Regions from separate parts of the Pseudomonas sp. CBS genome, predicted to be linked through region 2. Evidence: riboswitches for the same ligand, from Rfam matches in the RefSeq annotation. Region 2 holds a riboswitch; the other holds the start of a gene.
The links. A riboswitch is a leader RNA that binds a small molecule or an ion and turns the genes downstream of it on or off. The one in region 2 is predicted to bind manganese.
Positions count from the first base shown of each region.

Region 1: it holds a riboswitch for manganese, as region 2 does, so the genes downstream of both, mntP (manganese efflux pump MntP) here and NVB75_RS14870 (TMEM165/GDT1 family protein) in region 2, are expected to answer to the same signal.

Region 1 covers NZ_CP102929.1:7,018,223-7,021,430, reverse strand. The annotation lists gene NVB75_RS32120 (ABC transporter ATP-binding protein) at 1-195, shown strand, start outside; gene NVB75_RS32115 (oligopeptide/dipeptide ABC transporter ATP-binding protein) at 195-1,145, shown strand; yybP-ykoY riboswitch at 1,187-1,353, shown strand; gene mntP (manganese efflux pump MntP) at 1,364-1,927, shown strand; gene NVB75_RS32105 (NAD(P)-dependent alcohol dehydrogenase) at 2,072-3,139, opposite strand.
Region 2 covers NZ_CP102929.1:3,283,922-3,287,129, reverse strand. The annotation lists gene NVB75_RS14875 (M48 family metallopeptidase) at 253-1,071, shown strand; gene NVB75_RS14870 (TMEM165/GDT1 family protein) at 1,215-1,799, opposite strand; yybP-ykoY riboswitch at 1,888-2,007, opposite strand; gene NVB75_RS14865 (class I SAM-dependent methyltransferase) at 2,059-3,057, opposite strand; gene NVB75_RS14860 (2-hydroxyacid dehydrogenase) at 3,088-3,208, opposite strand, start outside.

The sequences.
Region 1 (3,208 bases), 3.5 Mb from region 2:
GTAAAGCCCGGCGATGACCTGCTGACCATCCCAGGCCAGGTGCCCAACCTCGCCGCCCTGCCCTCAGGCTGCACCTTCCGCGAACGCTGCCCCCAGGCCATGAGCCAATGCATCGAGCGCCCGCGCCTGAACCTGATCAACCCTGTCGGCACTCGCAAAAGCGCGTGCTGGCTGACTGCCGGGGAGTCGGTGTAATGACAGTGCCTCAAGATTCACTGCTGGCCCTGCGGGATGTACGGGTCAAGTTCCCGGTAAAAACCGACTGGCTGGGCCGCCCGCGCGGTTATGCCCACGCCCTCAATGGCATCGACTTGCAGGTGCGCCGTGGGGAAACCCTAGGGATCGTCGGCGAATCCGGCTGCGGCAAAAGCACCCTCGCCCAATTGCTGATGGGCCTGGTCAAGCCCAGCGACGGCGAAGTCGACTGGGTCTACGAAAGCGCCCGGGAACGTCACCGTCATGTACAGATCGTGTTCCAGGACCCGCAATCGTCCCTCGACCCACGCCTGCCCATCTGGAAAATCATCACCGAGCCGCTGTTCGCCCTTGGCGACACGCCCAAGGGTGAAATGCGCACCATCGCCGCCAAGGTCGCCGCCCAAGTAGGCATCCGTGCCGAATACCTGGACCGCTACCCGCACCAGTTCTCCGGTGGCCAGCGCCAACGCATTGCCATCGCCCGAGCACTGGCCTCCAACCCGAGCATCCTGGTGCTGGACGAACCGACCTCGGCCCTGGACATCTCGGTCCAGGCGCAAATCCTCAACCTGCTGGCCGAGCTGCAACGCCGACTGGGGCTGACCTACATCCTGATCTCCCACAACGTATCCGTGGTGCGGCACATGGCCGACCGGGTGGCGGTGATGTACCTGGGGCAAATTGTGGAACTGGGGTGTGCCGAGCAAGTGCTGGAGCAGCCGAAGCATCCCTACACCCAGCTGCTGCTGGAGGCGGTGCCCAAGCTGGGGGTGGCGCTGGACGATGCCTATGTCAGTGCACCGACAGAGCTGCCGGGGAACCGGGTGTTGCCGGGCGGGTGCTTTTTCCTTGATCGCTGCCCGCGCCGCACCCAAGGCTGCGAACGGCCGCAGCGGTTGACCGGTGGGATGAGTCAGCAGGTGCGGTGTCATCTGGAACATCCGTGAGGCACGGTTAACAAAATTTTCATGTAGCCAAGGCTATGATCCGCCACCTCGTTGGGGAGTAGCCTGCTTCGGATTCTCGAAGCGTTCGTATCAACATTCTCGGCAACATGCCGTGGTGCGAACACCATTTTGGTTGGTGAGACCAGCGACACATCCATGCCTGAAGTCGGGCGTGTGGTTGTGTCGTTGACTCATATAGCCCGACTGGAAGCCTTACCGTGAACCCCATTTCCCTCATTCTTCTCGCCCTTGCCATGTCCACGGACGCCTTTGCGGCGGCCATCGGCAAAGGTTCCAGCCTGCACAAACCGCGTTTGACCGAAGCCCTGCGGGCCGGTCTGATCTTTGGTGTGATTGAAGCCATCACGCCGATTATTGGCTGGGCTATTGGCCAGGCTGCCACTCGCTGGGTGGAACAGTGGGACCACTGGATCGCCTTTACCCTGCTGGTAGCCCTGGGTCTGCACATGATCTACAACGGCTTGAAGGCCGATGATCCAGAGGAAGAGAAACCGAGCCAGCACTCGTTCATGATTCTTGCCGTAACGGCGTTTGCCACCAGCATCGATGCCCTGGCGGTCGGCGTGGGCCTGGCGTTTGTTGACGTGAATATCCTGGTGGCCGCTGCGGCGATCGGCTTGGCGACGATGACCATGGTAACCATCGGCATGATGCTCGGCCGGGTGTTGGGCACTGTGGTGGGCAAGCGCGCCGAGATGGTTGGCGGCGTGGTGTTGATGCTGGTGGGTGCGACGATCTTGTATGAGCACCTGTCGGTCTAGACACTTGCGAAGATCAAAATGTGGGAGCGGGCTTGCTCGCGAAGGCGGTGTGTCAGTCGCTGAATATGCCAGCTGAACCACCGCTTTCGCGAGCAAGCCCGCTCCCACACAAGCCCGCCCCCACAGGGGATCTGCGGCGATCAATCAGGCCGCGTGTTTTTCTTTCTTCAGGCTCTCGATGTCGATCACAAACCGATACTTCACATCGCCCTTGAGCATGCGCTCGTAGGCTTCATTGATGCTCTGGATGTCGATCATCTCGATGTCCGAGACGATCCCGTGCCTGGCGCAGAAATCCAGCATGTCCTGGGTTTCCTGGATGCCGCCGATCAACGATCCGGCCAGGCTGCGGCGCTTGAAGATCAGGTTGAACACAGTCGGTGACGGATGTGGGCTGTCCGGCGCGCCTACCAGGGTCATGGTGCCGTCGCGCTTGAGCAGGTTGAGGAAGGCATCGAGGTTGTGAGACGCGGCCACGGTGTTGAGGATGAAGTCCAGGGAGTTGGCAACCTTGGCCATTTCATCCTGGTTCTTCGACACCACCACCTCATCGGCGCCCAGGCGCAGGCCGTCTTCGCGCTTGTTCGGCGAGGTGGTGAACAACACGACGTAGGCGCCCATGGCGTGGGCGATTTTCACCGCCATATGCCCCAGGCCACCCAGGCCGACGACGCCAACGCGCTTACCCGGCCCGACCTTCCAGTGGTGCAGCGGTGAGTAGGTGGTGATGCCTGCACACAGCAGCGGCGCGACCGCCGCCAGGTTGCTCTCGTCGTGGGAGATGCGCAGGACGAACTTCTCCTTGACCACGATAGTGTCCGAGTAGCCGCCGAAGGTGTTTTCGCCACCAAACACCGGGCCGTTGTAGGTGCCGGTGAAGCCGTTTTCGCAGTACTGCTCTTCGCCCTCGGCGCAGGATTCGCACTGCTGGCAGCTGTCGACCATGCAGCCGACACCGGCCAGGTCGCCTACCTTGAACTTGCTGACATTGGCGCCCACGGCGTTCACTCGGCCCACGATTTCATGGCCCGGCACCGACGGGTACAAGGTGTTGTGCCATTCATTGCGTACGGTGTGCAGGTCCGAGTGGCAGACGCCGCAGTAAAGGATGTCGATCTGCACGTCATCGGCCCCGGGGGCGCGTCGTTCAAACGTGAAGGGCTTGAGTGAATCCTTGGAGTCACGAGCGGCGTAGCTGTAAGTCTTGGCCATTTCGTTCACCTGTTTGTTCAGACGGTTGAAGTCAGTTGACCAGCATAGACGCTGAACCGTTCAACCGAG
Region 2 (3,208 bases):
AACGGCTCCGAGCGCTGGGGAGATTGGCTGCTTGTTTATATCGGCCACGAGCGGGGGAGACATGAGGGGGATCCCCTCAAAATGACTGTGCCGGATCGGCGAATGTCGCAAATGGAATGGTCGCCAGCGTTTTGTGAATTTTTTGCGGCGGTGTGGGATATGTCTGAAATCAGGCAGCTACACGTCTGTTGTATCTGGCGTCGATACAATTGGCCGACTACGATACGCGCCATGTTTCCAGGGAGCAGGTTGATGAAAAAGACAGTAGCGGTATGTGCGTTGGGCGCGGCGGTTATGCTCGCCGGTTGTCAGTCCGTCAACACCACCAGCGGCGGTGCCGTGGGCGTCGAGCGCAAGCAGTACATGTTCAGCATGTTGTCGAGCCAGGAAGTCGACCAGATGTATGCGCAGTCGTACCAGCAGACCCTGGGCGAAGCCAGTGGCAAAGGCCTGGTGGACAAGACCAGTGCCAACGCCAAGCGCGTACAGGCCATTGCCAACCGCTTGATCGCCCAGGCGCCCACCTTCCGCCCGGATGCGGCGCAGTGGAAGTGGGAAGTGAACCTGATCAAAAGTGACGAGATGAACGCCAACTGCGGGCCTGGCGGCAAGATCTTTGTCTACAGCGCGTTGATCGACAATCTCAAACTGACCGACGACGAACTCGCCGCCGTGATGGGCCATGAAATTGCCCACGCCTTGCGTGAGCACGGCCGCGAAGCCATGTCCAAGGCCTACGGTATCGAAATGGCGAAGCAGGGGGCCGGTGCCTTGTTCGGCCTGGGTCAGGACAGCCTGGCGCTGGCCGATACCGTGGCCAACTACGGCATGACCTTGCCCAACAGCCGCAGCAACGAAAACGAAGCGGACCTGATTGGCCTGGAGTTGTCGGCGCGTGCCGGTTACAACCCGAACGCGGCGATTACCCTGTGGAACAAAATGGCCAAGGCCTCGGAAGGCTCGCCACCTGAGTTCATGAGCACTCACCCGGCCTCCGACAGCCGGATCGCCTCGTTGCAGGCGGCGATTCCGAAGGTGATGCCGTTGTATCAGCAGGCGAAAAAATCCTGATTTATAAGGCTGAAATGCAAATCTGAATATGGGGGCCCGGCTTGTGTTGGAGTCGGGCTTGCCCGCGATGCAGGCACCTCGGTGTGTCAGTTGCACCGAGGTGATGCTATCGCAGGCAAGCCAGCTCCCATATGGGGTAGCGTTTAGATCCAGCCACTGCTCTGCATGGCCTTGTACACCGCAACAATGGCCAGGATGAAAAATGCCGTAGCCGCCAGTCGACGAATCAGCGTCAGCGGCAATTTGTCCGCCGCGAAATTCCCCGCCAGCACCACCGGTACGTTGGCAATCAACATGCCCAGGGTCGTGCCGATAATCACCAGCCACAGTTCCGGGTATTGCGCCGCGAGCATCACGGTAGCGATCTGGGTCTTGTCGCCGATTTCCGCGAGGAAGAACGCGATCAGCGTGGTCAGGAATGGCCCGAACTTGCGGGATGTACTGGCTTCGTCATCGTCGAGCTTGTCGGGCACCAGGGTCCAGAGCGCGGTGGCACAGAAGCTCGCCGCGAGGATCCAGTGCAACACCGCATCCGAGAAGAAACTCCCGAACCAGGCCCCCACGGCACCGGCGGCCGCATGGTTGGCCAGGGTCGCGGCGACGATGCCGGCGATGATCGGCCAGGGTTTGCGAAAGCGTGCAGCGAGAATGAGCGCGAGCAGTTGCGTCTTGTCGCCAATTTCGGCCAAGGCAACGATTGCGGTAGGGACAAGCAGGGAATCCAGCATCAGGTAAGTTCCAGGGGCGGGTCGACACGGCTATGACACGTACAGCCTTCCCGCCCCGGGTAAGGTGTTCGTGTCATAGGTCTTGTCAAACCCCGGTCCGTCTGTGCGGACTCCTGGGTCGCATACGCCATGGCCTGTTGACCAAGTATGTTGACGTATGCCGGACGAGCGTGGCGCTCGTGGGAGACTACTCCCCTAGGACGGAGCGGATTCTGCCTAGGCAAAATCCATTCGGCAAGCCTTCTTTTGGAAAAAGATTTCAGCCGCGCTTGGCACGGTAAATGCGAAAACCCTGGCCTTCTGCCTTGATTGCGCACACCCCAAGATGCTCTTCGATCAGCGGTTGGTACTTCAGGAAACTATTCGCTACCAAGCGTAGTTCGCCGCCTTTTGCCAGATGTTTGGCTGCTTTTCTCAGCAAGTTCTCGGTGGCGAAATAATCGGTGTGCACCCCGACATGGAACGGCGGGTTGCTCAAAATCGTGTTCAGATTCATCGGTGCTGCGTCGATGCCATCACCGGTCAACACTTCGGCTTCCAGGTCGTTGGCCGCCAAGGTCAGGCGACTGCTGGCGGCGGCGAAGGCATCCACGTCGAGCATCGTCACCGTGTTATGCGGGTATCGACGTTTGACCGCCGCCCCCAGCACGCCAGCCCCACAACCGAAATCCAGCAAGTGACCGCTTGGCAACTTGTCCAGGTGCTCCAGCAGCAGCGCAGTACCGCGATCCAGGCGACCGTGGCTGAACACGCCCGGCAGGCTCACCACCTTGAGCGGCCCTTCAGCCAGCGGCACCTCGAACACCTGCGCCAGGCTTTCCAGCTCAACCGGCTCGGGGGCATTGGCCACCGTGACCAGCCACAACTGGCAGTGCCGCGCATTGTCGAGCTTGCGCGGTTTGCCGAACGGGTTCAGTTGCTTGGCCGCACTTTCGATACCGCCTTTCTTTTCCCCGACCAGGTACAACTCTTTGCCGGGCAAACGCGCCGCCACGGCATTGAGCAAGTAGTCGGTGAGGTCCTTGGACTTGGGCAGGAACACCACCGCCGTGTCGAACGAACGCTCGGGCACGCTCACGCCGAACTGGCTGCGCTCGGCAAAACGTGCGTCCAGTGCGGCCTGGTCGCCGGCGTGCCAGCTCCAGCCATGGGCATTGGGCAGGCGGCCCAGCAGGTCGTCGGCGGGCAAGCCCACCAGCAGCACGTCGCCTTGAAAAAGTTCGGCCTGGCGAAGCAGTACTTCACTGCGCGGATCCATGGTCTGCTCCTTGAAAAGGGGCGCAGTTTATCAACTGACGACGCGCAGCGGGGCGCCGCTGAAAAAGCCCTGAGTGTTTTCGATCAATTGGCCGACGATCCGCTGCCGGGCTTCGCGGCTGCCCCAGGCGTTGTGGGGGGTGACGATCAAG